DNA from 3 places in the Paraburkholderia sp. RL17-337-BIB-A genome. Region 2 is predicted to be linked to each of the others. Evidence: riboswitches for the same ligand, from Rfam matches in the RefSeq annotation. Region 2 holds a riboswitch; each other region holds the start of a gene.

Region 1 (9,933 bases), 550 kb from region 2:
GCACGCGTCTCGCGATCGTGGCGCCGATGCATCAGCGCCGCCTCAGCGACCCGCTCGACGTGCCCGGTCGTAACCACAGCCGCCTGCTCCAGCGCCGCCAATGCGCGCGCTGCGCGCAACATCACGAGGTCGGCGCGCAACCCATCGACCCCCGCGTCAATACACAGCGCGCTGACATGCGCATGCACGGCATCGTCGAAGTCGAGTTGCGGCAGTGCTTCACGCGCCGCACGAATCCGCTGCACATACGTTTCCTGTTGCTGCACATATCCCGCACGAAAACCCTGCGGATCGAGATCAAACGCCAGCCGTGCCTTGACGATCTGCTGACGCACCCGGGGCTCAAAACAGTTCTGCAACTCGACCATCAAACCAAAGCGATCGATCAGTTGCGGCCGCAATTCGCCCTCTTCCGGATTCATCGTGCCGATCAGCACGAAGCTCGCCTCGTGACTATGCGAGACCCCATCGCGTTCGACAGTATTCACGCCACTGGCAGCCGCATCGAGTAACGCATCGACCAGCGCATCGGGCAGCAGATTCACTTCATCCACATACAGCACGCCGCGATGCGCTTTCGCGAGCAAGCCCGGTGAAAACTGCACGGAGCCATCACGCAACACGGTTTCGATATCGAGCGTGCCGATCAAGCGGTCTTCGCTGGCGCCGAGCGGCAAATTCACCCATTGCCCTTCCGGCAACAATTCAGCGAGCGCGCGCGCCGCGGTCGATTTCGCCGTGCCGCGCGGCCCACTGACCAGAACGCCACCCAGACCCGGATCGATCGCGGCCAGCAATAGCGCCTGCTGCAGAGGCGTTTGGCCGATCAGCGCGGCAAAGGGAAAAACGGGCCGTTGAGTCGCAGCGTTCATGTTTGCATTCCTTCGATCTGCTGTTCACTCGCGAGCAGATGCTGCTCGACTTGCGCGCGATAGTCGCCGGGCGCTTGCCACAAGCCGCGCTGCATCGCCTCGAGCAGACGCTCGCAGATCGAATGCATGGCGTGCGGATTGTGTCGCTGTAAGAACTCGCGCGTATCGGCGTCGTTCAGATAAGCATCGGTGACGAGCGCGTACTGATGATCGGCGATCACGCGTGTGGTCGCGTCGTAGCCATACAGATAGTCGACCGTCGCGGCGATTTCAGCGGCGCCTTTATAGCCGTGACGCTTCACCCCATCGATCCATTTCGGATTGACCACGCGCGACCGGATCACACGCGCGATTTCTTCATGCAACGTGCGCACGCGCGGTGCCGCCGGATTACTGTGGTCCGCGTGATAGACCTGCGGCTGATTGCCCGCCAGATGCCGCACCGCCGCGACCATACCACCCTGAAACTGATAGTAATCGTTCGAATCGAGCAGGTCGTGCTCGCGGTTGTCCTGGTTCTGCAGTACCACATCCATCGCGGCGAGACGCGTGCCGAAGGCGTGGCGCGCCTCTTCGCCGGCGCTTTTCTGCGTGTAGGCGTAACCACCCCACGCCTGATAGGCATTCGCGAGATCGGCGTCGGTGTCCCATTGCTGCGAGTCGATCATGTCCTGCAGACCCGCGCCATAAGCGCCGGGCCGCGCGCTGAACACGCGCCAGCCGGCGCGCTTGCGCGCTTCGGTGGCGTCCATGCCGCGTGCTATCAGCGCGTCGCGTTCGCGCAGCACGCGCGCGCGGATCGGGTTCAGGTCCTCAGGCTCGTCGAGTTCGGCCACGGCCTGCACGGCGGCATCGAACAAATGCATCACGTTGGCGAAGGCATCGCGGAAAAAGCCGGACACGCGCAAGGTGACGTCGATGCGTGGCCGGTCGAATGCCTCGATCGGCATGATCTCGAAGTCGGTCACGCGGTGACTGCCCGGCGCCCACTTCGGCCGCACACCGAGTAGAGCGAGTGCCTGGGCGATGTCGTCGCCGCCAGTGCGCATGGTCGCCGTGCCCCATACCGAGAGGCCAATCGCACGCGGGTAGTCGCCTTTTTCCTGCAAGTGCCGTTCGATCAACTGCTGCGCGGATTTCAACCCGAGCGACCACGCCGCTTGAGTCGGAACCGCGCGCGTATCGACCGAATAGAAGTTGCGGCCGGTGGGCAGCACGTCGGGACGTCCACGCGACGGCGAACCGCTCGGCCCCGGGGGCACGAAACGCCCTTCGAGACCGCGCTTCAGATGCAGCATTTCCTGCGGACCGCAGGCGTCGAGCCGCGGCAGCACGTCGTTGCGCAGGCGTTCGATCACGCGTTCGGCCTGCGGCAAGGCCCCGCTCGCGGGCATCGCATCGGACGTTTCATCACCACACACACCGCGCAACATCTCGGCCGCCAACAGTTCCAGACGCTCGCGTGCATCGCCACAGTGCCGCCAGGGCGCATCGCTCACACGCTGCAATACCGCCGGACGAGGACCGTCCCAAACAGCGGCCCAATCCACCGACAGCGGATCGAACAGATGATCCATCTGCAGATCGCGCGCCAATGCATCGATCAAACCGGCCTTGGCGCCGTGACCATCGCCAACCGGAAAACGGCCCAGCGCAAGCAACGTATCGCGTCGCTGCACACCCTCAGGCGATTGCCCGAACGTGTGCAAACCATCGCGAATCTGCGCTTCCTTCAATTCACACAGCCAGGCATCGACGCGCGTCAGCAGCACGTCCTCATCGTCCTGACCGGTCGGTTCCGCGAGACTCAGTTCTTCATGCAGCTTATGCTCGACGATGGTCGCGAGAATCGTGCGCCTCAGCAGCTTCGAACGGCGCGGATCGACCATCAGCGCTTCATAGTATTCGTCGACCTGGCGTTCGAGGTCCTGCAATGGCCCATAGCTTTCGGCGCGCGTGAGCGGCGGCATCAGATGATCGATGATGACGGCCTGCGTTCGACGCTTCGCCTGACTGCCTTCACCCGGATCGTTGACGATGAACGGATACAGATGCGGCATCGGCCCGAGGATCAGATCGGGCCAGCAGGCATCGCTCAGCGCGACGCTCTTGCCCGGCAGCCATTCCAGATTGCCGTGCTTGCCGACATGCACGACCGCGTCAATACAGAACTGATGACGCAGCCAGAAGTAGAAAGCCAGATACGCATGCGGCGGCACGAGTTCGGCATCGTGATAGCTCGCGTAATCGCCCTGCTGCCGTGAACGCGACGGCTGAATCCCGACGAACGCATGCCCACAGCGCCAGCCCGCAATCATGAAACGGCCGTGCCGCAACGTCGGATCCTGTTCGGGGGAACCCCAGCGTGCGTTCAGCGCATCGCGCGCTTCACCGGGCAATGCGTTGAAGTACACGAGATAGTCGTCGAGCGCGAAGCTTTGCAACGCGGGCCGCAAGTCACGCACGACCGGATCGTTGGTCACGCCTTCGGTCAGCTTCTTCAACAGCGCGTCGCCGTCGGCGGGCAACTCTGCGAGACGATATCCCTCATCGCGCAACATCGACAGAATGCCGACGACCGAGGCCGGCGTATCGAGCCCCACACCATTGCCGATGCGCCCTTCGCTCATCGGATAGTTGGCGAGAATCAGCGCGAGCTTCTTGTCCGCGTTGTCGAGCGTGCGCAGACGGCACCAGCGGCGGCTCAGTTCGGCCAGAAAGCCGACGCGCTCGAGGTCCGGTCGATAGCGGACTACATCGACCTGGGTGCGCGGACAACGATAGGCGAGGCCCTTGAAGCTGATTGCCCGCGTGATGATGCGGCCGTCCACTTCCGGCAGCGCGATATGCATGGCGATATCGCGCGAATTGAGGCCCTGATTGTCCTTGACCCAATCTTCGCGATTGCCGCCGCTCAGGATCACCTGCATCACCGGCGCGTCGCCGGCGAGCGCAAGCGGCTCGGGGTCGTCGATGGCCGAGGCGGCGAATGCGGTCGTATTCAACACCAGCGAGACATCATGTTGCGCGCACAACTGCTGCACGACGTCGCGGCTCATCGCATCTTTCAGCGAGGTAATCGCGATCGGCAGCGGATTTAAGCCTTGTGCTTCAAGCGCCTCGATCAGCGCGTCGAACACTGCTGTATTGGCCGCTTGCAGATGCGCCTTGTAGAACAGAATCGCGGCAACCGGCGCATCCTCACGCCAGCGCGCCTGCCAGGCGGAAATCGTCGGCGTATCGCGTTCGGGATGGTAGAGCGTCGCGGCAGGCAACGCGCGCGGCGGCGCAGGTTCGCGCCCCCAACCAAACGAGCGGTATGCGATAAAACGCAGGAACGCCTCGGCATTCTGCGGGCCGCCTTCACGCAGATAGCGCCATAGCTGATGACACAGTTCGGCGTCGGCGGTGCTGCGCGCGAGCAGGTTCGGATCCTCCTGCAGATCGCCCGAAAACATCGCGAGCGTCTGCTGCTTGCGTTCGGCGAGCGCGACCACCTGTTCGATGCCGTACGGCCAATACGCCTCGCCGCCGAGATGATCGACCACCACGACACGCGCATGCTGCAACACGTCTTCGACATAGAAATCGACTGAAGCCGGCTGGCGCAAATAGGTGACGTTCGCGAGCCTTATGCTCGGAAAGCCCTCGCCCAGACGAGGCACCACGCTCGCGAGCAGCGACAGCGTGGTATCGGCGGAACTGAGCACCACGATATCGGCGGGCTGCTGATCGATACGGATCACGCCTTGCGTATCGTCGACAAAACCGCCCGGCGTGGTGCGCAGCAGATGCATGGCCGGTTACGCCTGTTGCGGCTGGGTGCTCGCCACGACGCCCAATGCGGCGTCGAACGCCTGTTGCAGCGCGGCCTGGTCGAGGTCTTCACCGATCAGCACGAAGCGGCTTTGCTGGCCCTCGCCCGCTTCTCCGGCTTGCCAGCGGCGGTCGAAGTAACTATCGAAACGACGGCCCACGCCCTGGATCACCAGACGCATTGCCGCACCCGGCAATGCCGCAAATCCTTTCACGCGGTAAATCGTGTTGGTTTCGACGAGTCCGTGCAACGCCGCGATCACGGCCTCGCGCGACGAAACATTCGCGTGGACGACCACCGAATCGAATTCGTCATGGTGATGATCGGCGTCGTCAGCCGAACCATGGTGATCGTGGCGCAGGTGAATCGTTTCCTCCGAGGCCGCTTCGAGGCCCAGCAACGTATGCAGATCGAGCTGGCCCATCTGTGCGCGCACGATCTTCACTTGCGGCGGAATTTCGTCACGGATGAGGGCTTCAACAGAAGCTTGATGCGATTCGTCGAGCAGATCGGTTTTGTTCAGAATCACCAGATCGGCCGCCGACAATTGATCTTCGAACAATTCGTGCAACGGCGATTCGTGATCGAGATTCGGATCGGCCTTGCGTTGCGCATCCACCGCGACCGGATTGTCGGCGAACTGGCCGCGCGCCGCGGCCGGGCCGTCAACCACGGTGACGACCGCGTCGACAGTAAAGCTATTCTTGATCTGCGGCCAGTTGAACGCCTGCACCAGCGGCTTCGGCAACGCGAGACCGGAGGTTTCGATCAGCACGTGATCGATCTGCTCGCGGCGCTCCACCAGCTTTTCCATCACCGGAAAAAACTCTTCCTGCACGGTGCAGCACAGACAGCCATTCGCGAGTTCATACAGTTGCCCTTCGGTCTCGACGCCGTTGTCATCGCAACCGATCCCGCAACCCTTGAGGATTTCCCCGTCGATGCCGAGTTCGCCGAACTCGTTGACGATCACCGCGATGCGCTTGCCGCCCGCATGCTGAAGAATGTGCCGCAGCAGCGTGGTCTTGCCGCTGCCGAGAAAGCCCGTGACGATCGTGACGGGGATCTTGCGCATCTGAGTTTGCATCGTGAGGTTATCCGTAGGAGCTGCGCGGCACGCCGGCGCGGAACGCGCCACCGCATCCCCGCAGTGGACGTTCTTCGTATTCTGGCCGGTATCCGGGCTGACGAAAGCGCCGCTTCCCCTTCCCGGGCGAGTGGTTTCTCGCCCAGTGGTCATATGCCGACGCGGCCTTGCGCGTGGACATCGAAGCCGGCTCCGCGGCGCCAGGCAATCAACCTGGAACCGCTTTTCGCTTACCGTTGCGGGGGCAGCACAGGTTGACCCGATCCGTTGCAGGTGGGCACCCTGTTTCCCGTTTAACTGCATGCGCACGAGCGCGCATGCGAGCACCAAAGTGCGTGCGAGTTTAGGCGCGCGGCTCCGTGCCGTCAAGGAAACGCGGGCGCCGGCAGGGCCTTTCCGCAGTGCCGGCGCGGCCTGCCGTGTGCTATCGTATGCGCGCGTTTGGTGCCCGCACATGCGTTCGCATGTGCAGTTAAACGGGAAACAGGCCGCGCTCGCCGCGCTCAACCTGTGCTGTCCCCGCAACGGTAAGCGACCTGCGGTGCATTTGCATCGCGCATGCGTTTTTGATGCCACTGTCTGACGAATCCTGACGGGAAGGCAAAACGCATGAGGCCGTCAGCCCGGATACCGGCCAGACGCGGAGGCAGTGAATGTCACGCTGCCGGCCGCCGGAATCCGCGAGGGACGGAATTGAAGGCGCTGAAGCACGACATGGCGCGGCCGTTGACGTTTTCCTGTGGGAAACGCGGCGAGTGGCGTTTTTTGTCGCGCGTAATCCGTAGCACCGCATGACCTCAATTTCCGCCGCCTCCGGCCTCATCAAGCCTCAACCGCTCCCGCTTGTCACGACATGGCGTGCGCCATGCACGCGGCGATGAGCCGCGCCTGGCTGATCGGCGCCGGCCCCGGCGACGTCGAACTGATGACGCTCAAGGCGACCCGCGCTCTCGCGCAAGCCGATGTGATACTGGTCGACGATCTGGTGAATCCCGACGTGCTGCAATTCGCGCGCGCGAACGCGCTGGTCGTGTATGTCGGCAAACGTGGCGGGCATCCGTCGACGCCGCAGGCCGGCATCGTCGCGCAGATGCTCGAGCACCTGCAGGCCGGGCGCAGCGTCGCGCGTTTGAAGGGTGGCGATCCGTTCGTGTTCGGCCGTGGCGGCGAGGAACAGCAGGCGTTGCACGCGGCGGGTATTGAAGTGGACGTGATCAACGGCATCACCGCCGGGATTGCAGCGCCCGCGGCGATCGGGATTCCGGTCACGCATCGCGATCACGCGCAAGGCGTGGTGTTCGTCACCGGACACGGCGCCGGCAGCGGCGAGCCGGACTGGGCCGCGCTCGTCGCCACCCGGATGACGCTGGTGATTTACATGGGCATGCGGCGGCTGAACGATATCGTCGGCGCGTTGCTCGCGGCCGGCATGAGTGCCGATACGGCGTGTGCGGCGATCGAATCGGCCACGCGTCCCGAGCAACGGCACGTGCTCGCACGGCTCGGCGAGTTCGCGGATGCGGTGTCGCACGCCGGGCTGGGGTCGCCGGCGATCGTGGTGATGGGTGGCGTGGCGTCGTTGGCTTTGGCGCGGGATGCTGTGAATGCGGGTGCGGTGAAAGCGGATGCGGTGAAAGCGATGGGTGCGACAAACACGGCGAACTCTGCCGGAGCGACGGACGCTTCGGACGCTTCGGACGCTTCGGACGCGCAATGAAAACACTAACCGTCGGCATCGGTTGTCGCTTGCATAGCTCGGCCGAGCAGATCGAAGCGGCTGTGCGTGCCACACTCGGCTCGCATGCCTTCGATGAAATCAGCACGATTGCCTCGGTCGACACCAAAGCCCACGAAGCCGGTTTACTTGAATTCTGCGCACGTCATGCGTTGCCGCTGAAATTGTTCAGCCGCGAGCAGATTGCGGCGATATCCGTGGACAATCCATCGACGGCCGCACGCGAGCATCTCGGCGTAGACGGCGTCTGCGAGCCGTGCGCCTTGCTCGCCGCGCTGGGGGACCTTCATGTGACCAGCAGCACGCCGCATGCCGCCCATGCATCGGTTGCGTCAGCTGCCTTAGATGCCGCAGTTGCCCCAAATGCGTCACTTGCCCCACTTACCTCCATCGCGCCCGCCCCTCTCACTGCACGCCTGCTCGCGCGCAAAACCGTCCACAACGGCATCACCGTGGCGATAGCATCGACCACCGCGCGCCCCGCGCGCGAACAAACAAACACCGACCCTCACCAATAGGACCTGCCATGAAGACCGACCCCGAATCGCATCAACGCATGACCGAGCGCCGGCGCGAAGGCCACGAGAAAAAGCAGGCCAGCGCCACCGTCGAAAAAGGTCTGCTGATCGTCAACACCGGCACCGGCAAAGGCAAGACCACGGCAGCGTTCGGCATGGCCGTGCGTGTGCTTGGACACGGCATGCGTCTCGGCGTCGTGCAATTCATCAAAGGCGCGCTGCATACCTCGGAGCGCGACTTCCTCGGTGCGATCGCCAATTGCGACTTCGTCACGATGGGCGACGGCTACACCTGGAACACGCAGAATCGCGACGCCGACATCGCCACCGCGCGCAAAGGCTGGAACGAAGCGCGCCGCATGATCGAAAGCGGCGACTATCAGATGGTGATTCTCGACGAACTGAACACGGTGTTGAAGTACGAATACCTGCCGCTCGACGAAGTGCTGTCGGTACTGAATGCGCGGGCGCAGATGCTGCACGTGGTGGTAACCGGCCGCCACGCGCCGGACGCGCTGATCGAAGCCGCCGACCTCGTCACCGAAATGCGCATCGTCAAACACCCATATCGCGAGCAAGGCGTGAAAGCGCAACGCGGCGTGGAGTTCTGAACAATGTCCACGTCCCCCAAGCGTACGTCCTACGGGAAGTCCCCCAAGGGAACATCCTTCGGGGCGGCCGCCAAGGACACTTCCATCGGGACGTGCCCCGCCCTGTTCATTAGCGCGCCGGCGTCGGGCCAAGGCAAGACCACGATCACCGCGGGTCTCGCGCGCTATCACCGGCGGCTCGGGCGACGCGTGCGCGTCTTCAAGACCGGCCCCGACTTTCTCGACCCGATGATTCTGGCGCGTGCCAGCGGCGCGCCGGTCCTGTCGCTCGATCTGTGGATGGTGGGCGAGTCGGCCTGCCGAAACCTGCTCGCGCAGGCGGCGGCCGAAGCGGACCTGATCCTGATCGAAGGCGTGATGGGTCTGTTCGACGGCACGCCGAGCAGCGCCGACCTGGCAACCACGTTCGGCGTGCCGGTCCTCGCGGTGATTTCGGCGAAAGCGATGGCGCAGACCTTCGGCGCGGTCGCCTTCGGCCTCGCGCAATTCAGGCCGCAAGTGCCGTTTTACGGCGTGCTAGCCAATCGCGTCGGCTCGCCAAGGCACGCGCAAATGCTCGAAGAAGCGTTGCCGCCCGACCTGCGCTGGTGCGGCCACATCACCGGCACCGACGAAATCGGCTTGCCCGATCGCCATCTAGGCTTGCATCAGGCCGAGGAGATCGCAGATCTGGACACCCGCCTCGATCGCGCCGCCGATGCGCTCGCGCAAACCGCGCTGGCTGAATTGCCGCCGCCGGTCGAATTCGGCGCACCTGTGCCCGAAGCGCTGCCGCGTCTTCTGGCCGGCAAACGCATCGCCATTGCGCGCGATGCCGCGTTCTCGTTCATCTATCCGGCCAACGTCACGCTGTTAGAGGCGCTCGGCGCGCACATCGACTATTTCTCACCGCTCGCCGATGAAGCCCTGCCGCAGCACGCCGACGCACTGTATCTCCCAGGCGGCTACCCCGAACTGCATGCGGCATCGCTGGCAACCAGCACGCGCAGTGCCGCAACAATCCGTGCGCACGCCGCAGCAGGCAAACCGCTCGTTGCCGAATGCGGCGGCATGCTCTACCTGCTCGACCAACTCACCGACACGCACGGCACCACGACGCCGATGCTCGGCTTGCTGCCCGGCCATGCGACGATGCAACCGCGCTTTACCTCGCTCGGCATGCAACAGATCGACGGTCTGCACGGTCCAGTGACCGGCCACACCTTCCACTATTCAAAGCTGACGACGCCGCTCACGCCGCTGCGTTCAGCCACCCGGCCGCATAGCGATGCCCCCGGCGAGGCCGTCTTCCGC
Region 2 (9,933 bases):
GCGCCCTGCCCGGCGGCCCATGCTGCGAGCCGCTCCAGATCGATGCTCGAATTGCGGCTATGCAGATCGAGGTGCCCGGCTGCCAGCTTGCTGAGTTTGCCGAACCCGCCGCACACGCTCAAGCGCTCGACCGGCGCGCGCTTCATATGCTTGAGCACCGCGCCGACGAAGTCGCCCATTTCGATGAGCGCAATATCCGGCAGACCATAATGCGCGCGCATCGCGTCTTCGCTCGCGTTGCCGGTGCAGGCCGCGAGATGCATGTAACCGTTGGCACGCGCGACGTCGATGCCCTGATGAATGGACGCGATATAGGCCGAGCACGAGAACGGCCGCACGATCCCGGTGGTGCCCAGAATCGACAGACCGCCGAGGATGCCGAGGCGCGGGTTCATCGTCTTCAGGGCGAGTGCCTCGCCGCCTTCGACGCCGATCGTCACTTCGAAACCGCCTTCGTATCCATGGTCGGCCGCGAGCGCGATCAGATGCTCGGTCATCATCTTGCGCGGTACGGGATTGATCGCCGGTTCGCCGACCGGCAGCGTGAGGCCGGCGCGCGTGACCGTGCCGACGCCCGGCCCCGCGCGGAATATCACGCCCGGCTCGGCACGCAGGCGCACGCGGGCGAATACGATCGCGCCGTGGGTCACGTCGGGGTCATCGCCGGCGTCTTTCACTGTGCCGGCTTCCGCGCCGTCCGCAGTGAGGCGGCAAAACACCAGCCGCATCGGCACATGCTGGCCCTTCGGCAACACGATCTCCGCGACCTCGCTGACGATACCCGCGAGCAACAGGCGCGCGGCCGCGAGCGACGTCGCGGTGGCGCAACTGCCGGTGGTGTAGCCGCTACGCAGCGGCGCGGGTGATTCGGGCGTTTCTTCGCGCATTACGGTTGGGGCCGGGAGTCGGCCGGCTTCATGACATCCAGCAACGTGATCGGCAGCGCCTGGCGCCATGTATCGAAGCCGCCGAGCGGCTGTGCGTCGGCAAGCGCGATGCGGGTCAGCGTGCCGCCATGCTGTTCCCGCCACGCCACGAGCGCCGCCTCGCCCTGCAAAGTGACCGCATTCGCCACCAGCCGCCCGCCGTCACGCAGACGCGCCCAGCACGTCTCGAGCACACCCGGCGCCGTCACACCGCCGCCGATGAACACGGCATCCGGCACCGCCAATCCTTCCAGCGCATCCGGCGCGCGGCCGGCCACCAGTTGCAAGCCCGGCACGCCCAACGCATCGCGATTGTGTTCGATAAACCGCTGCCGCTCCGCATGCCCTTCGATTGCGATCGCGCGGCAAGTCCGGTGCGCGCGCATCCATTCGATGCCGATCGAGCCGCTGCCCGCGCCCACATCCCACAGCAATTCGCCCGGCGTCGGCGCGAGACGCGCCAGCGTGATCGCGCGCACGTCGCGTTTGGTCAATTGACCATCATGGCGAAAGGCGTCATCGGGCAAGCCGGAGGTCAACGGCAAACGCGGCGCGCCTGCCGTGGCCCGGCATTCGAGTGCGATCAGGTTCAGCGCCGCTGCTTCGCCCGCGGACCACTGATCCGCGCGGCCATCGATACACCGTTCCAGCGCACCGCCCAGATGTTCCAGCACGGTCATCCGCGTCGCGCCGAAGCCGCGCGCATTCAGCAGTTCGGCCAGCGCCGCGGGCGTGCGCCCGTCGGCACTCAGCACGAAGACACGCGCGCCGTCGTGCAGATGAGCATTCAGGGTCGGCAACGGTCTTCCCACCAGCGAAACCGTGACGACATCCTGCAACGGCCAACCCAGCCGCGCGGCCGCCAGCGACAGCGACGACGGTGCGGGCAGCACCCGCAACTCGCCCGCCGGCAACTGCCGCGCCAGGGTCGCGCCGACGCCGAATAGCATCGGGTCACCACTCGCCAGCACACACACGGAGCCGCTATGCTCGGCCAGCAAAGGCGCCAGATCGAACGGCCGCGGCCATGCCGCACGGCGCGCGGCGAGACGCGCGGGCAGCATCGCCAGATGCCGTTCGCCGCCGTAGACCACCGACGCCTCCAGCAAAGCACGCCGCGCGGCCCGCCCCAAGCCGGCGAAGCCGTCATCGCCTATGCCCACCACGGTCAGCCACGCCGGCATGCATCCATCCTTGTTCTGTATCTTCAAATAGTGCGCTGTGCCACGCCGATCAAAGCGTCCAGCCTCGTTGTGCTGTTCGAAAAAAGGCATAATACAGCCGCCGGTGCCCTTCGGGGCCGAAGAGGGAACACAGAGCCACTGTGGCTGCCCCCGCAACTGTATGCAGCGAGTCCGCCTGCGCTCCGCGCCACTGGTTCGACCGGGAAGGCAGCGGCGGACCACGACCTGCCAGCCAGGAGACCTGCCGGCCAGACTGTTCGTGCCAGCCACCATCGGGCGGGGTGTACCGATGCCGCAGCAATGCCCACCTGGGCGGCGCTCGGGCCATCGCGCGACGCTAAACCCGGTGTCCGTCTTGAAGCAAGTTTCGCCCTCCACTGTTTTGCCCGACGCGGCCTTCGCGCTGCGGCCCTCGGCGTGCCCGGGGCTGCTGCGCATCGTCGCTGCCCGCGATGGCGGGATTTGCCGGATCAAATTGCCCGGCGGCGAGCTGAGCGCGGCGCAGGCGGCGGTGATCGCAGACGTTAGCGAGCACCATGCGGCTGGTGTGGTCGAACTGACCAATCGCGCCAATCTGCAGGTGCGTGGCGTGCGCGGCGGGCATGAGGCGGCGCTGATCGCGGCGCTGGTCGATGCGGGGCTCGGGCCGATGCCGATACCGTTGCCGACGTCGGGCGCAGCGGATGCGGCTCTCGGATTGACAGTGGGCGAAGCGGCCGCTTCGACGGCAAGGTCGGCGGACTTGCGGCATGCATCTTCCAGTCTGCAACTAGCCTCCGCCGCCGACGACGTGCGCAACGTCATGATCAGCCCTGCAGCCGGGCGTGATCCGTTCGCGCTGTTCGACACGAGACCGCTTTGCGCCGAGCTTCTCGCGCTGCTGCAAAGCGATGCGCGTTTCGCGGCGCTGTCGCCGAAATTTGCGTTGTTGCTCGACGGGGGTGAGCGCCTTGCGAGGCTCGATCATCCGCATGATGTCTGGCTGGCGGCAACGCAAGCTGGAGACGGTGTGCGATTTGTGTTTGGTTTGGCGGGTTGTCCGCCTGTGATGGCGAACGCGAATACCGGCGCCCTCGCCGCCGTGCTGCCATCGCAAGTCGCCGCCCTTGTCCGCGCACTGCTGCATACGTTCCTCGATCTGGCCGCCGCCGATGCCACGCGCATGCGTCATGTGCTTACCGCACATTCCATCGACGCAATATTGCGGCACGCTCAAACGTACGTCGATTTCCCGCTGTCACGCGACACGTCGCTTGCAAACTGGCAACGCGGCACGCCTGCCGATGCCTCGCTGCGATTCGGCGCGCACGCACAGCGCGTAGTGGGAATGCTGCATGTAGGCGGCCACCCCCCGCTCGGACGCCTCGACGCAGCGACCCTGCGCGGCCTCGCCGCGCTCTCGCAACAGCAAGGCAACGGCACGCTACACATGACGCCCTGGCAAAGCGTGTTGCTGCCCGATATCGCCGCCCATGCCGCGCCCGCCGTGCTCGCTGAAATGAACACGCTAGGCCTTGCCTGCGATCTCACGCAGCCTCTTGCGCGCTTGATCGCCTGCGCCGGTTCCACTGGCTGCGTAAAAGGCCTCGCCGATACCAAAGCCGACGCGCTGCTTCTAGCGGATCGCTTGCCCAACGGCGTCGACGTACATCTCAGCGGCTGTCCGCGCTCGTGCGCCGCCGCCCACTGCGCGCCATACACGCTGCTGGCCGCCGCGCCCGGAATCTACGACCTTTATCGACGCGACGGCCAGCCAGGTTTCGGTTCGTGCGTCGCGCGCCAACTCACGATCGAACAGGCCGCCGACCTGCTCGGCCCATTGGCACACCCGACCCGGAGCCCTTTAGATGCTTGATTACATTCGCGACGGTCAGGAGATCTATCGCCAATCCTTCGCGACGATACGTGCGGAGGCCGATCTCTCGCGCATCCCCGCCGACCTCGAGAAACTCGCGGTGCGCGTGATCCACGCTTGCGGCATGGTCGACGTTATTGAAGACCTGCGGTTTTCTGAAGGCGCAGGCGCGGCGGGCCGCACGGCACTCGCACAAGGTGCGCCGATTCTGTGCGATGCCGGCATGGTGGCGCAAGGCATCACGCGCGCACGACTGCCCGCGAACAACGAGGTGATCTGCACACTCACGCATCAGAACGTGCCCGCGCTCGCGCGCGAACTCGGCAATACCCGCTCGGCCGCCGCGCTCGAATTGTGGCAGCCGCATCTGGCCGGCAGCGTGGTCGTGATCGGCAACGCACCAACCGCGCTCTTTCATTTGCTCGACATGCTCGATGCCGGCGCGCCGAAGCCTGCGTTGATCCTTGGCTTTCCGGTCGGCTTTGTGGGCGCGGCCGAATCGAAAGCGCTGCTTGCCGAAGACAGCCGCGGCGTGCCCTACGTCGTGGTTCACGGTCGACGCGGCGGCAGCGCGATGGCGGCCGCCGCTGTGAATGCACTGGCGACGGAGGTCGAGTAAATGACCGTGCAAGGACGTTTATTCGGACTGGGCGTCGGCCCTGGCGACCCCGAACTCATCACGCTGAAAGCGCTGCGTTTGCTGAAAGCGGCACCCGTGGTCGCGTATTTCGTTGCGAAGGGTAAGAAGGGCAACGCGTTCAGCATCATCGAAGCGCATTTGCATGACGCCCAGCAGCATTTGCCGCTCGTTTATCCTGTCACGACCGAAGCGCTCGAGCCGCCGCTTTCGTATGAAGCGATCATCGCCGACTTCTACGACACCGCTGCGCAGATCGTCGCGGGTCACCTGGATGCGGGCCGCGACGTCGCGGTGATTTGCGAAGGCGATCCGTTTTTCTACGGCTCGTATATGTATTTGCACGACCGGCTCGCGCCCCGCTTCGAGGCCGAAGTCGTGCCCGGCGTGTGCTCGATGCTCGGTGGCGCGGCGGTACTCGGTGCGCCGCTGGTGTATCGCAATCAGAGTTTGTCGGTGCTCTCCGGCGTATTGCCCGAAGACGAATTGCGCCGGCGTCTTGCCGATGCCGACGCTGCCGTCATCATGAAACTCGGCCGCAATTTCGATAAAGTGAGGCGCGTGCTCGGTGAACTGGGACTCGCGCATCGTGCGCTTTACGTTGAGCGCGCAACGATGGGCAATCAACGCATCGTGCCGCTTGCCGAGGTCGATCCGATGGCTTCGCCGTATTTTTCGCTGCTCGTCGTGCCGGGGGAAAAATGGCAAGGATGATGCCACCTGCGATCGTGATTCTCGGTGCGGGCGCGCTGGCGACTGCGCGACGTATTCAGGCGCTGTATGCAGGTTGCGAGGTGCATGCGTTGCGGGGGCGAGTCGAGGCCGACATCGCGTATACGGAGCTTGGCGCGCATTTGCGTGAACTGTATGCGCGCGGCACGCCGATCGTCGCGCTGTGCGCCGCCGGGATTGTGATTCGGTGCGTTGGGCCGTTGCTGTCGAACAAGGGCGTTGAGCCGCCCGTTCTAGCGGTTGCCGAAGATGGCAGCGCGGTCGTGCCGTTGCTCGGCGGCCTTGCAGGCGTCAACTTGATGGCGCGTGAGATTGCGGCCGCATTGGGCGTGTCGCCTGCGATTACGACGAGCGGAGAACTGCGCTTCGGCACGTGTGTGCTCAATCCGCCTGAAGGCTATGCACTCGCCGATATCGCGCAAGGTAAGCGCTTCGTGTCGGATTTGCTCGCCGGAGAAAGCACGCGGATTGAAGGCGAAGCGCCGTGGCTCGACGATGCGCAACTGCCCCGTTCTGATTCGGCACGTCTCGCGATTCGCGTGACGCCGCGCGCCTCGCGTGGACGTGATGATGAGTTGGTGATTCATCCGCGAAGTGTGGTGGCGGCGGTGACGGTGCGCGGGGCTAGTGCTGATGCTTGGGCTGGGGCTAATGCAAGGGCCGCGGGCGGGACGATCTTGGCTACTGCCGCCGACGCAACCAATTCCAGTCCTGAAGCGCAATCGCACTCAGGCGAACAGATAGCAGCTCGCGTGCGCCAGGCATTGGACGCACACGGTCTCGCCGCGCTTTCTCTCGCCGCATTACTGGCATCTGCTGAGCAAATGGCAAACCCAGCGTTCGCTGACGCGGCGGCGAGCCTGAACGTGCCGCTGCGTTTTACTCAAATACGCCCGGAGGATGGCGAGCCGCCGGGCAACCTGCTGCATGCCGCGCTGCGGATCCCCTACGAAACGCTGCACAACGGCACAGATACAGGCGTTGCGCTGGCATTAGCGCCTTTGGCCATCGACGCGGATACGATCGGCCGACCACGCGGCCGCTTGACGGTGATCGGCCTCGGTCCCGGCAGCGCCGATCTGATGGTGCCCGCCGCTCGAACAGCGCTGAACGAAGCCACCGATATCCTCGGCTACGAAACCTACGTGAAAATGGCCGGCCCGTTTCGCGCGGATCAGCGCGTAGACGGCACGGATAATCGTGAGGAGATGCAGCGCGCGCGTCACGCGTTCGAACTCGCTAGCACAGGACGATCCGTGGTGATGGTGTCATCGGGCGATCCTGGCGTGTTTGCGATGGCGGCTGCGGTGCTCGAGGCGCTCGAAGAAGGAAGTTCGACGCACGCTGACTGGCGCGCGGTGCAACTCGCCATCGTGCCGGGGGTATCCGCGGCCATGGCGACCGCAGCCCAAGCCGGTGCACCGTTGGGCCATGACTTCTGCATGCTGTCGTTATCCGACAATCTGAAACCGTGGACCATCATCGAGAAGCGTCTCAGGCATGCGGCCGAAGCAGACCTGGTGATGGCTTTCTACAACCCGATCTCTCGCGCACGGCCGTGGCAACTGGACAAGGCACTGGACATTGTGCGGGAATACCGCGCCGCAGCGACGAAGGTGGTGCTCGGCCGCGACATCGGCAGACCGGGCAGCACACTGCGAACGACCACGCTCGGCGAACTGCGTTCGTCGGATGTGGATATGCGGACGATGGTGATCGTGGGCTCGTCGACGACGCGGGGGTTTGCTAATGGAATCGACGGTGGCGAGTGGGTTTATACGCCGCGCCGGTATGAGTGAGCACTCTGCTCGCTTGACTCCTTTTTTCTCAACCGGTCCCTGCGAGGGCGGAAACCTTTAAAATCGCCTTCGTTAAATTATAAAAACCCTTCAAAATGGGCTGAAATCTTAATTCGACGTCGCATTTTTTAGACTAAGTAAGAATTTTCAAAGCCTGGCTTTCTGAGTTGTAATAGTAAGCATCCCAAAGATTTCGCCATTCACCCGTTTTCGGATTTCTCCGATTTCGTCGCCGCTCTGCTTCACCAAAACTCAGCGACTACTTACTTCCGACGCAGCGTTCGGCGCCTCTCTCACAAGGCGCTGATCGCGTCGTGTTTTCTTACGCTGAGAGACGAACATAACGATGGGCCAAAATCATGCTCTGCGCGATGGACGACTGACGAGTCCCGCGGCAATTGTCCTGAGCATCTTCGTTTTGCTATCCGGCGTGCTGCCCCTTCAGGCAGAGAGTCTGTCCCAGTTCGCCGCCGACGCTTTCGCGCACGACGCCAGGCTCGCTAGCGCCGAAGCAAGTTATCGCGCAGGTTTGGAGAAGGAACCCGAAGCACGCGCCGTGTTCCTTCCGCACCTCGGCCTCAATCAGTCAGATTTTAAAAATGCGATTCACGTGCCGGGCCAACCTGCCGCGCCCTATTCCACTGTCGGCGCGACACTCTCGCTAAACCAGTCGATCTTCAAGTGGGACGACTGGCAGACCTGGCAGCAAGGCAGGCTATCTGTCGCAGACGCCGGCCTCGCGTTCTCAAGTGCCAAACAGGATTTGCTGCTGCGCGTCGCGCAGGCCTATTTCGACGCACTCGCGGCGAAGGACGATTTCTCGCTTGCCCAGCTGCATCAACGCTCCGTGAATGAGCAACTTGCATTGGCAAAGCGAAGCTTCGCGTTGGGCGCGGCGACTGTCGTTGATCTGAATGAAGCGCGGGCGGGAGCGGACTCAGCGTTGTCTGATCTCGTTGAGGCGCAAAGCACACTCGACAGGCGCTACGCCGCGCTGCAAAAGATTGTCGGTCATCCCGTGGATGCCATCGACCCGTTCGATGCCGACGCGAACATTACCCGGATCGCCGCCGGTTCGATCGAGCAGTGGATAAGCGACGCGGCAGTATCGGGTCTCGACGTCAGGCGGCAGCAGATCGCGCTCGAAATTGCGCGACGCGATGTCAGCAAGGTCGATGCGGGCTACATGCCGACGGTGTCGCTCATCGGCAATGCGAGCCATGGCAACGCCGCGTTCATTAACGGACAAACCAACTTCTACACCGGCGCCAACCGTGCGACCTCGGGCGAAATCGGCATCCAGATCAGCATTCCGCTCTTCGACGGACTATCGACGATGAGCAGGAAACGCGAGGCCCTCGCGCTCAAAGACAAAGCCCAGGACGACCTGGAAGATGCACGCCGCTCGGCCGCTCTCGACGCCCAGCAGGCGTTCCTCGGTGTGCGCGACGGACAGGCGCAGGTCACGGCGCCACGCACCGCGCAACGTTCCGCGCGGACATCGCTCGACTCCAACCGCAAAGGATTCAAAGTCGGCGTACGGATCAATGCGGATGTGCTCAGCGCTGAAGACAAATTGTTCAGCACACAGCGCGATCTCGCCAAAGCGTGCTACGACACCTTGATGCAGTTTCTGCGGCTGAAGGCCAGCGTCGCTCAGCTCGACGAGACAGCGATTGACCAGCTGAGCGCGGGCACAGAACCGCGTCCCGAGCAAGAAGACGTGCAGGCCAACAATTCAAAATAATCATGCTAGACGCCATCAAACGACATCTAGGGTTCATTGCACTCTTCGGCATCGCCAGCAATGTGCTCGTGCTTGCCCCTACCCTTTACCTGTTGCAGGTCTACGACCGCGTTCTGCCGAGTCGCAGCCTCGAGACGCTGTCGATGTTGATGATTTTCATGGGCATCGCGCTTCTGATGATGCTCGCCGTCGATATCGTCCGGCACCGTCTGTTGAGCGATCTCGGCAGGCAGTTAGCCGATCGCCTGGACCGCCTCGCGCTGGCGGCCCGCATCGACACTCATGCGAGGCGCCTTAACAGGTTGAGGCGTGGATGAAATCGCGCGCCAGGCCCGCTGCGGCACCTCAGGGCGCAGAGCAACGTCAGGAGGCCGCGGCGCCATGAAACTCCGCGACGTTTTGAGGCGCCTTCGCGGTGCTGTCATTCGCATGTGGCCTGCTGTGGCCGAGGGTGAAACCAATGGCGAGCGCTTGCGCTTGCCGCGCCGGACCATCGCGTCCGGTTTCGCCGCGCTGGCGCTTGGTGCAAGCGCGCTCGGCGTCTGGGCCGCGCTGGCACCGCTATCGGGTGCGGTCGTCGCGGAAGGCGTAGTGCGTGACGACGGCGAACGCAAGACTGTGCAGAACCAGGAAGGCGGTTTAGTCAAAGCCATTCATGTGAAAGACGGTGATCACGTGAACGCCGGCCAGGTGCTGATTACGCTCGATAACGTGCGGCCCGATGCGGAAGTCACGGCATTGCAGTCGCAACTCGATGATGAGACCGCAAAGGGGGCAAGGTTAGCGGCTGAGCGGGATTTGAAGCGCGCCATTGCATTCCCTGCCAATCTCAACGAACGCTCGTCTGATCCACACCTTGCCGCGTTGTTGCAGCGTGAACAGACGCTCTTCGACTCTGAACGCCAGACGCTTACCGACCAGTTGACGTTGCTGCAGGAGCAAGCGGCTCAGACCCGCCAGGAAATCGCCATGGAGACTGCGCTGGTTAGTACGAGCGAACAGAGTCTCGGCATTTCGAAGCAGGAGTTGCAGGTCAACGAGCAGCTTCGCAGC
Region 3 (9,933 bases), 1.6 Mb from region 2:
GCACTTCGCCGATGATGCCGTGCTGACCGAGCACCAGCATCGTGACGACGCCTTGCTGGTTCAGATAGCCGAGCAATTCATGCATCTGCAGCAGCAGATAGCGCTCACCGGGCATGGCCTGGAGATAGGCGTTCAGACTGTCGATGGCGACGTACTTCACGCCTTTCTTTTCGACCGAGTCGCGCACGTCGCTCGCGAATTCGCCGGGCGAGATTTCTGCCGGATCGATCTGGCGCAGCGTCAGCAAGCCGCTTTCGACGTGCGGCGCGAGGTACATGCCGAGCGTCGCGCAGCGGATCATCAGCGTGGTGAGGGTTTCGTCGAACACGTAGTAGACGCAGCGCTCGCCACGTTCGAGCGCCGCGATCAGGCACGACACCACCGTGGTGGTTTTGCCGACACCCGATGGGCCGATCATCAGCGCGTTGGTGCCGGGAATCAGGCCGCCGCCGAGCAGCGCGTCGAGGCCATCCGTGCCGGTGCTGAGCACGTCGGTCTTGAACGCCGCGTGATGCTCGGCCGCTACCAGCCGGGGATAAACGTGGATGCCGCCGGTGTCGAGCGTGAAGTCGTGATAGCCCTCGCGGAACTTGATGCCGCGCATCTTGGCGACGCGCATGCGCCGCCGGTTGCCGCCGTAGTCGTGCACGAGATTGTCGAGGGCGATCACGCCATGCGCGATGCTGTGCAACTGGACATCGCCGGGGTCCGACGAATTGTCGTCGAGTAGCAGCACCGTGCATTCGCGGGTGGCGAAATAGCGCTTGAGCGCGAGAATCTGCCGGCGATAACGCAACGGGTTTTGCGACAACAGACGTAACTCGGAGAGACTGTCGAGCACGATGCGCGCGGGCTTGAGTTCGTCGACTTGCTCGATGACGTTGCGCACGGTCTCGCCGAGCTCGACTTCGGCCGGGTGCAACACCGTTTGCTCGTAGCGCGGATCGAGGCCTTCGTCGGACAGCAGTTCAAGAATCGTGAACCGGCTGAGGTCCCAGCCGTGGCTGTCCGCGACCGAGATCAACTCGGCGCGTGTCTCGGACAGCGTGATGTACAAGCCCACTTGGCCTTCTGCCACGCCCTTGAGTAAGAATTGCAACGCAAGGGTAGTTTTACCTGTGCCGGGCGCGCCTTCGACAAGGTACATGCGGTGGGGGGTGAAGCCGCCTCCGAGAATGTCGTCGATACCTTCGATTCCGGAGGAGAGGCGGGCCGGCGAAGCGGCAGCAGGTATGTTGGGCATGGCGTAGCGTCTGCGTCGATGAGGGTGTTGTCTTCCGAGCCGGTCCGGATCGAACGCAATTTGTATGCCTACGCGCGCCGGTCTGGCTGTGCCAAAGCGGCTTTACCGGTTTCCGCCAGACCGGCGTGACGCTCGGCATTCGCCACCGGTTCTGAGTTTTGGGCTTTCAACGACGGATTTGACGATGCGCTGCGTTCAAGGCAGTGCACGGTGATCAGGAGCAAGCTGAATGACATTTAATCTTTCCCGGCGTCGGGCGGTGGGGTGCGCAATAGCGGGGGCTGCAATGCTGGCCTTGCTCACGCAACCGGCCTTCGCGGTGCACGCCTACGGGCCGCATCTGAAGCCGGTGGCGACGGTCTCGGATACGCGGTTCACGATCGTCACGCCGCAAGGGCAAGCTGAGTTTCCGCTGTATCTGTCGAAGGATTGGAACGTCGCACAGCCGCAGGTGACACGTGCGGTGATCGTGATTCACGGCAAACTGCGCAACGCGGACGTGTACTTTCGCACCGCGCAGAATGCACGCGAGGCCGCCCACGCGGACGCGGACAGCACGCTCCTGATCGCGCCGCAATTTCTCGCCACGCTCGACTTGCGCGTGCATGACGAACCGGCCGATCTGCTGCGCTGGACCGGCAACGCGTGGTTGGGCGGCGAAGCAGCGCAGGCGCCGCTGGCCATCAGCTCGTACGAGGTGCTGGACGCGATCGTGACGCGCCTCGCGGATCGCAAGCTGTTTCCAAATCTGCGGCATGTCGTGTTCGCCGGGCATTCGGGCGGCGGGCAGGTGGTGCAACGTTACGCGGTGGCGGCGCGTAACGTCGCCGTGCTGACCGCTGAAGGCATCGACGTGCGCTATGTGGTGGCGAGTCCGTCGACGTATGCGTATTTCGACGCGCAACGGCCGAATGCGCAAGGGCTGGCGGCGCCGTTCGATGCCGCGCAGTGCGCCGACTTCAATCAATGGAAATACGGCATGGATAATCGGCCGTCTTATCTCGACGACCGTACGCCCGCGCAACTCGAAGCGACTTATGCGTCGCGCCGGATCGACTACCTGGTCGGCGGCGCGGACGACGATCCGCAGCAAAGCGCGCTCGACAAAACCTGTGCCGCCGAAGCGCAGGGTCCGCAGCGTGTGGCGCGTGCCGAAGCGTATCACCGCTATATCCAGTCGCGTCATCCGGAAGGCCTGAAGCAGAGCTTTCATATCGTGCCGGGCGTGGGCCACAACGGTGCGCGCATGCTGACGTCGGTCTGCGCCCTGTCGGCGATGTTCGACACCAAAGGATGCGAGCAATGATGCGCGGCGCAAAAACGGGCTATGCAGGGCAATGGACTTCGCCGACGAAGGCGTTAGTTGTCGGTATGCGTGGGCACGAAGCGTGCTGTCGCGCTAATGCCATCTGTGAGCCACCTTTCGAAGGACTGCGCCGACATGAACAAGACCAGAATGCTCGCCGCCGCGATTGCCGCTGTATCGCTGAGCGCGTTGCTGCCGTGCAGCGCGAATGCCGACGATGCGCCTAGCCCGTGCGCATCGCTCAAACGAATCGTCGCGGCGGCCCCGGACGGTTTGGCCTCGCTGACGCCGGACGATGGCAAGGGCGTCGCGCAACCCTATGGCGACGACGCGCAATGTTCAGCGAGCGGTGGCAATTACCAATGTACGTGGACGCCGCACCATGACGCCGGTTCCAGTGCGGATGCATTGCAGGCTGTCGCGGCGGACATCGCGTCGTGTTTGCCGGACGCGACGCATGACCAGAATTCGCCGGGACGTCAGCATTTTTATCTCGGGACGCGGGCCAAGCGGACTGATATTGCGTTGACGCGGGCTGATTCGAACAAGCTGAGGTTGGTTGTATCGGGGAAATAAGTCAGCCCATGCGGGTTCGAATGGGTTGTGCGTGCGCGGCGCGCCATACCCATCTGGCCCATTTATCTATTGTCATCGTACTTTCCCCGGCAAAGGGGAGACTTCGGCGACTGTTATTGCGACGCCGGCCACCATGTCCAACCGCGTCGCGTGCGTCGCAACTCGACCATCGAAAGCGGCGCGATCTCGATGCGCGAAAACACCTGCGGCGACGCCCCGAGTGCACGAACGATGGCGGCTCGGATCACCGGTGCGTGCGTGACGGCTACGACATTTTGCGTATCGCGCGCTTCTTCGTCCAACGCATCGAGCCACTGTCCTATCCGTTTCACGAGCCGACTGAAGGACTCGCCGCCGTGCGCGACGGCGTCGGGATCGTGTGTCCATGCGGTGAGATCTTGCGGCGCTTCGATGGCGAGATCGGCGAGGCGGCGGCCATGCCATAGACCGTAGTCGATATCCGCTAGTCCCTCGTGGACCGCCGCGCCGAGACCCAAGGCCGAGGCCGTTTCGCGCGCGCAAACCGAAGGGCTGACGAAAGCCGCCGCATCCTCCGGAATCGACAGGCGCCCACGCGCGGCGCCTGCTTCGGCGAGGCCGCGTGCGTCGAGCGGATCGTCGGCGGGGAAGCGGCCCGCGCGCATCGCCGCGGTCGCTGCGTGGCTGATCAGTAACAGCCTTGTATCCATTCAGTTGATTTCCGTGGAGCCCAGACTAAAGTAAGACGCATGAGGCGCATGCTCTGCGTAGCCGGGACGTCAAGTTTAGCGCGTAGAATAGCGGCACTGCGAAGCACGGAAGCCGGTGAGAGCCCGGCGCGGTCGCGCCACTGTAATCGGCATTCACAAGCCGAAAGCCAGACCTGAGCTTCGCACCATTCCTCTTCAATCGACTATCGGGGCGCGTTACCCCCAGGAGATGTCCATTATGTCCAACGCTGTTTTCGATTCCGCGACCCAGCCCGTCGCTCAACCCACGCCGATTCCGCTGCGTGAGTTGCTGCCTTGGGTCGTGTTCGGCGGCTTGCTGCTGTTGCTCGCGATCTATTTCGTTGGGGCCGAAGAAGGCGCCACGTCGCTCGTGCCTGGCATGTATGTGCATGAATTCGTGCACGACGGCCGCCATCTGCTCGGCTTTCCCTGTCACTAACGGAGTCGAACATGGTTGGTAAATTGTTGGTACGCGGCATGCTTGCGGGCATCGCCGCGGGATTGCTCACGTTCGGCTTCGCCAGAGTGGTGGGCGAGCCGCAGGTGGATCAGGCGATTTCCTTCGAGGAAAAGGCCGACGCCGCCAAAGGCGAAGCGCCCGAACCCGAGCTGGTGAGCCGCGGTACACAAGCGGGGCTCGGATTGTTGACCGGCGTGGTGACGTACGGCGCCGCCTTCGGCGGGCTGTTCTCATTGGTGTTCGCGTTTGCGTATGGCCGCGTTGGTGCGTTGAGTGCCCGCGCGTTGTCTGCGTGGCTGGCGCTTGGCGCGTTTATCACACTGGTCATCGTCCCGAACATTAAATACCCGGCGAATCCCCCTTCGGTGGGTGACCCCGAGACGATCGGGATGCGGACGGGCTTGTTCTTTCTGATGATTGCGATCTCGGTGGCCGCGATGGTGTTTTCGCTGAAGGTGCGGCGTCGGATGGCGCTGACGTTGGGCGCGTGGAATGGCTCGATTGTGGCTGCTGCGGTGTTTGTCGTGATCATTGCTGCCGTGCAGTTGTCGATGCCGGTGATCAACGAAGTGCCCGCGGCTTTCCCGGCGGTGCTGTTGTGGAAGTTTCGCGTCGCGGCAATCGGGATGCAGGTGGTTATGTGGACGACCATTGGGTTGCTGTTCGGCGCAATAGTCGAGCGGAGCAAGCTGCTGGCGCCCGCGAACCGCAGCGCGGCGAAGTCCGCTTACCTTTGATGTGAGAGGCGCGGCCGTGAAGGCCGCGACGAAGGCGCTTACTTTTTGATGAAGAGCGGCCGCGAACGCCGCGGTGAAGTCCGATTACGCCCGATGCAAAGGCGCGACCGCGCCAGCGGTCACGCCGACGTGCAGTACGAGAGAAGCCCAATACATCAAGTACTTGGCGCGCTTGCCAGAATGTTATCCACAGGCTTGCGAACATTTTCTGTGGACAAGTTCCCCGGCCGCATAACGATATGTGAATCGCTTGGTTGCCCGAAGCCGGGACACATCCGACACTCACTCCAATCTCATGCATATCGAGGCTGGAGCCATGTCGAACACGTCAAGCCTGCGCCCATCGTGGGCCATTCATATCGCGGCAGTTCTGCTGCTGGCCGCATCGGCAATCACGACGTCAACGGCAATCGCCGCGCCACCTTCGGGCGAGCCGATCCTGATCGGCGTCAGCGGCCCGCTTACCGGCCAGAACGCTCAGTACGGCGCTCAGTGGAAGGCCGGCTTCGATCTCGCGCTGGATGAAATCAACAGCCACAATGGCATCAACGGCCGCCCGCTGAACTATGTCTTCGAGGACAGCCAGAGCGACCCACGCCAATCCATCACGATCGCGCAAAAATTCGTCAACGATCCGCACATCCTGATCGAACTCGGCGACTTCTCAAGTCCCGCTTCAATGGCCGCCTCGCCGATTTATCAGCATGCCGGCCTCGTGCAACTCGGCTTTACCAACTCGCATCCTGACTTCACCAAAGGCGGCGACTATATCTGGAGTCCGTCCGTCAGCCAGGCCGACGCCCAGCCGCTGCTCGCCGACCTCGCCGTGAAGACGCTCGGCCTCAAGCGTGTCGCCGTGCTCTATCTGAACACCGACTGGGGACGCACCAGCAAAGACGTCTTCGTCAAAGCCGCCAACGAACGCGGCGCGCAAGTCGTTGCGGCCGAAGGCTATCAGCCGGCCGAGAAAGATTTCCGCGCGACGCTGGTGCGCGTGAGCGCTGCCAACCCCGACGGCATCGTGCTGATCTCGTACTACTCGGATGGCGCGCAGATCGCCCGCCAGGCGCGCACGAGCGGCATCAACCTGCCGATCGCCGCAGCCAGTTCGGTGTATTCGCCGAAATTCCTCGAACTCGGCGGTCCGGCCGTGAACGGCGTGGCAACCAACACTAGTTTCTTCCCTGGCGAATCCGGGCCTGAGGTACAGAGCTTCGTCAAACGCTTCGAGGCGAAATATCATCGCGAGCCGGACGCATTCAATGCCTATGCGTACGACGCCGTCATCATCGCGGCCTATGCGCTGCGTGCTGGTGGCCCCGACCGCAAAGCCGTGCGCGATGCGCTGCCGAAGCTGCACGATATTCCGAGCGTCGTGTTCGGCAAGGCTAATTTCGATCCGGTGACGCGTCGTGTGATCGGTGTGAAGAACATCAACGTGGTGGTGAAGAACGACAAGTGGGCGTTGCTTGAGAGCAAGGCAACGGTTGTGCAGAAGTAGGTGTCACGGTGTCCTTTGAACTATCTGATCAATCACGACATCCACGACATCCGTGACACTTGCGCCATGAGCCTGTTACTCGATCACATCGTTATTCGCGTCCACGACCTGACGGAGACCATTGAAGATTTCACCGCGCTCGGTTTCACCGTGCAGCAAGGCGGCACGCACGCCGACGGCGTGACGCACAACGCGCTGATCGGTTTCGCCGACGGCAGTTACATCGAGCTGATCGCTTTCTTGCAGCCGGCGCCGCAGCGTCGCTGGTGGGACGTGGGGCAGCGTCATGGCGATGGCTTTGTCGACTACGCGTTGCTGCCGTCGAGTGTGGGTGCTGTGATCGATGCGGCGCACGGGCGCGGATTGCAATACGACGGCCCGCAGGCGGGTGGTCGTGTGCGTCCCGATGGCGCGCGGCTGGAGTGGCAGACTGGCCGGCCGCGGACCAGTGATTTGCCGTTCCTGTGCGGGGATGTCACGCCGCGTGAACTGCGTGTCGCGGAGGGCGCGGTGCGTGAACATGCGAACGGCGTGCGAGGGGTGGCGAGTTTGACGGTCGCGGTGGAGGATCTGAAGGTAAGTTTGCAGCGGTATAGGGCGTTGCTCGGGGTGAGCGAGCAGGAGACGCGGGTGGTGGCTTTGCCGGGGCTCGGGGCGGTGTCGGCGACGGTTTCGGTTGGCGACACGTCGGTTGTGTTGTTGAGCCCTGTGCGTGTCGATGCCGCGAGTGTCGCCACCGAAGGCGCGGCGTTGCGTCGGCAACTTGCCACGCGCGGGGAAGGGGTGTTTGGGGTTGCGCTGCGCGCTGATGGGCACGCGGAGTCGCGGGTGCTCGATCGTGAGCGGACGCATGGTGCATGGTTTGAGATCGCTGCGGGGTGAAGGGGCGGTGTTATCGCGCGCAGCGTGCAGGAATGTAGGCAGATCAAATACTTAGGGTTGTTGTCGGAACGTTATCCACAGCCTTGCGAACAAAAACCGGGGATAACTCCTTGGTGTTCGCTCAAACGCTAGCCGCTGACGCATAGCTTCGTTTTCATGGGGACTCACAGTCTCTTTTCTTCTCGGCCCGATGCGGCCTTTTAGCCTCCATCTGATTTTGCACAGAAATTTTTCGTGACTGGATTAGTCGCGAGGGCTTTTCTGCGTCTATTTTTCTCGTTGCCGTCGTCGCTACTTGTTGATCGACTACATGGTCTTTCGTGATTTCTCAGGGATTGTTCTGACCGTATCGAGAGCCTCGGTGTGAGAGGCCAAGGAAGTCGTAAGTTTAGGATTTGTCGGATTCCCGCGACGGAGCCTTCCTTATAGGGTGCTTGAGTTTCAAACAAGTACAACTAATAAGGATGACTATGAAAAGAAAAAGACTCACTGAGGGATCAGCGGGCATGGCGGCACGCCTGCTTGCAGCTTTCATGCTGCTCGTGGTCGCATTTGCCGCCAACGCGGACGATTGCTTCACTCTTTACTCAAAATCTGGCGCTACGCCCGGTTCAAAAAGCTGCAAGTCTGACGTGACTAGCAATACGCCAGGCGGCATGGGCAACTACGCCTGTGTCAACGACCTCGCCCTGATTGAGCAGTGGTGCAACGCAACCGAAACTCCGGTTGACGACTCCTGCCCGGTGGCAGACCCGGTGTTTCCAGCGAACGGCATCGTCACGCTTTCTGAAGTTGACTTTGCAAGCGGCGACACGTCTCCACTCGTCTTCAGGCGCACCTATCTTTCGAAGCCCTACGACAAAACGCAGACTGCGATGGGCGGCTACTGGGTCAACAACTGGCAGCGAAGGCTCGATCTGTCGGCGGTTAATGCGAGCACGCCGAAAATCGCTGCTTATCGTGGTAACGGGCAACCTCTGACGTTCAAGTGGATTGGCGGAGCGTGGGCCGTGCCGGGAACCGCTGGTCTTTCCCTGACGAAAGCTGGCGACGGGTACTTCTACCTGAAGGACGAACTGCTTGGTACGACGGAAGCCTACTCGGATACCAACGGTAAGTTCTATTCCGAAACAACCCGCACGGGTGTGATCCGCAAGGTTTTCTATGACGGCATGCAGCGGCTGTCAGTCATCGCCCAGTGGCCCGCTGATAACGTAACACCGGCAGCAGCGACATCAATTCGATTTGAATACGACAGTAGCAACCGTATCGTTGAGCTGGTCGATCCTTTGGGAATGCCCACGGACTATGCGTACGACGGAAAAGGGCAATCTTGCTTCGGTAACTGCACCCTATGACCACGTTCGTCAGTATCTGTATGAGGATGCCCGCTTTCCAAACGCATTGACCGGTGTAAAGGACGAATCCGGCTCGCGGGTTGCAACGTGGACGTACGATTCCAGCGGACGTGCAATTTCTGTCACTCATCCGGACACGACACGGAATGTATCGCTTAGCTATCTTTCCGGCACGACGACGCTCAGCGACATGTCCGGTATCAGCACTTACGCTTTTGATGTCGGAGATACGTTGCGTCCCCGGTCAATTACTACGCCAGCCGGTGCGGTATCGAGGACGTGGGATGCGGCAGGGAATCTGAAGCAGAGGCAGACACCCGATGGTGGTGTCCAGTACACCTGGGACAGCGCGAACCGGCCAACGAAGGCAATTGCGACAGTTGCCGGAAATAGGACCGTTACGACGATTGAGTACGCCGATGCCAGTTCGTTGCGTCCGCATCTCGTCGCAACGCCGGGCAAGATCCGTGCGTTCGTCTATGACGCGCAAGGGAACGCCACAGGTTACGCGGAGTTGCAAACGACTGACCTGACAGGCGAACAGGGGATGTAGGCGGCCGGGACGGGCAGCAAGATGACGGTCGGCGCTCGTTACGACGGCGGGGGGCGTCTCCTGTCGGCCACAGTCATCCAGGACGGGAAGAAGCTTGAGGACTGGACCTATACCTACGACATAAAAGGCAACATCGCCACGACGAAGGATGCTGTGTCGGGTTGGGCAATGCGAACGCTCGAGCGTAACGCCGCGAACCGCGCAACACAGATAGCGGGCAACAGCGGTCAGGCGAGCATCGCTTACGACGAGCGCGGTCGCGTATCTTCGTTTCAGTACAACGAACCGGCGAGTCCGGTAAATGGCGGACTCTCCCGCGTACTGGCAGTCGACTATCAGTATGCTGCGAATGGCACAGTATCCTCACGTTCAGCGAAGGTCTCGACTAACGGCGCGTGGTGGCAGCCGATCAGTGACACTGAGCTAGGAGTGTGGCTGACCAACTGGGAGTTGGGCAATGACCCAGTTGCGCCACCGCCAACGCTCACGGGAATCAAGGCCGATGCCGGAGCCTTCGTTCCCGATATGTGCGTTGAATGTTATATGGCGTGGAAGGCACAGTTCGCAGCGAAACTTTTCGGTAGTGAACTGAGCGATACACTGCCAG

What was found. A riboswitch is a leader RNA that binds a small molecule or an ion and turns the genes downstream of it on or off. The one in region 2 is predicted to bind cobalamin.
Region 1: it holds a riboswitch for cobalamin, as region 2 does, so the genes downstream of both, cobA (uroporphyrinogen-III C-methyltransferase) here and cobG (precorrin-3B synthase) in region 2, are expected to answer to the same signal.
Region 3: it holds a riboswitch for cobalamin, as region 2 does, so the genes downstream of both, P0D84_RS35715 (CbtB domain-containing protein) here and cobG (precorrin-3B synthase) in region 2, are expected to answer to the same signal.

What each region holds. Positions count from the first base shown of each region.
Region 1 is NZ_JARESY010000002.1:2,291,482-2,301,414, forward strand. It holds gene P0D84_RS30945 (magnesium chelatase ATPase subunit I) at 1-872, opposite strand, end outside; gene cobN (cobaltochelatase subunit CobN) at 869-4,669, opposite strand; gene cobW (cobalamin biosynthesis protein CobW) at 4,676-5,776, opposite strand; cobalamin riboswitch at 5,843-6,122, opposite strand; cobalamin riboswitch at 6,202-6,429, shown strand; gene cobA (uroporphyrinogen-III C-methyltransferase) at 6,654-7,493, shown strand; gene P0D84_RS30965 (cobalamin biosynthesis protein) at 7,490-8,029, shown strand; gene cobO (cob(I)yrinic acid a,c-diamide adenosyltransferase) at 8,038-8,640, shown strand; gene P0D84_RS30975 (cobyrinic acid a,c-diamide synthase CobB) at 8,725-9,933, shown strand, end outside.
Region 2 is NZ_JARESY010000002.1:1,745,968-1,755,900, reverse strand. It holds gene P0D84_RS28705 (cobalt-precorrin-5B (C(1))-methyltransferase) at 1-887, opposite strand, end outside; gene cbiE (precorrin-6y C5,15-methyltransferase (decarboxylating) subunit CbiE) at 887-2,110, opposite strand; cobalamin riboswitch at 2,195-2,373, shown strand; gene cobG (precorrin-3B synthase) at 2,457-3,965, shown strand; gene P0D84_RS28690 (precorrin-8X methylmutase) at 3,958-4,584, shown strand; gene P0D84_RS28685 (precorrin-2 C(20)-methyltransferase) at 4,585-5,316, shown strand; gene cobJ (precorrin-3B C(17)-methyltransferase) at 5,313-7,133, shown strand; gene P0D84_RS28675 (TolC family outer membrane protein) at 7,480-8,880, shown strand; gene P0D84_RS28670 (hypothetical protein) at 8,883-9,197, shown strand; gene P0D84_RS28665 (HlyD family type I secretion periplasmic adaptor subunit) at 9,262-9,933, shown strand, end outside.
Region 3 is NZ_JARESY010000002.1:3,369,612-3,379,544, reverse strand. It holds gene P0D84_RS35735 (ATPase domain-containing protein) at 1-1,243, opposite strand, end outside; gene P0D84_RS35730 (alpha/beta hydrolase) at 1,473-2,549, shown strand; gene P0D84_RS35725 (hypothetical protein) at 2,685-3,125, shown strand; gene P0D84_RS35720 (histidine phosphatase family protein) at 3,239-3,814, opposite strand; adenosylcobalamin (AdoCbl) riboswitch at 3,912-3,999, shown strand; gene P0D84_RS35715 (CbtB domain-containing protein) at 4,053-4,274, shown strand; gene P0D84_RS35710 (CbtA family protein) at 4,286-5,032, shown strand; gene P0D84_RS35705 (ABC transporter substrate-binding protein) at 5,349-6,533, shown strand; gene P0D84_RS35700 (VOC family protein) at 6,600-7,415, shown strand; gene P0D84_RS35695 (DUF6531 domain-containing protein) at 7,886-8,773, shown strand; gene P0D84_RS35690 (hypothetical protein) at 8,724-9,326, shown strand; gene P0D84_RS35685 (hypothetical protein) at 9,348-9,933, shown strand, end outside.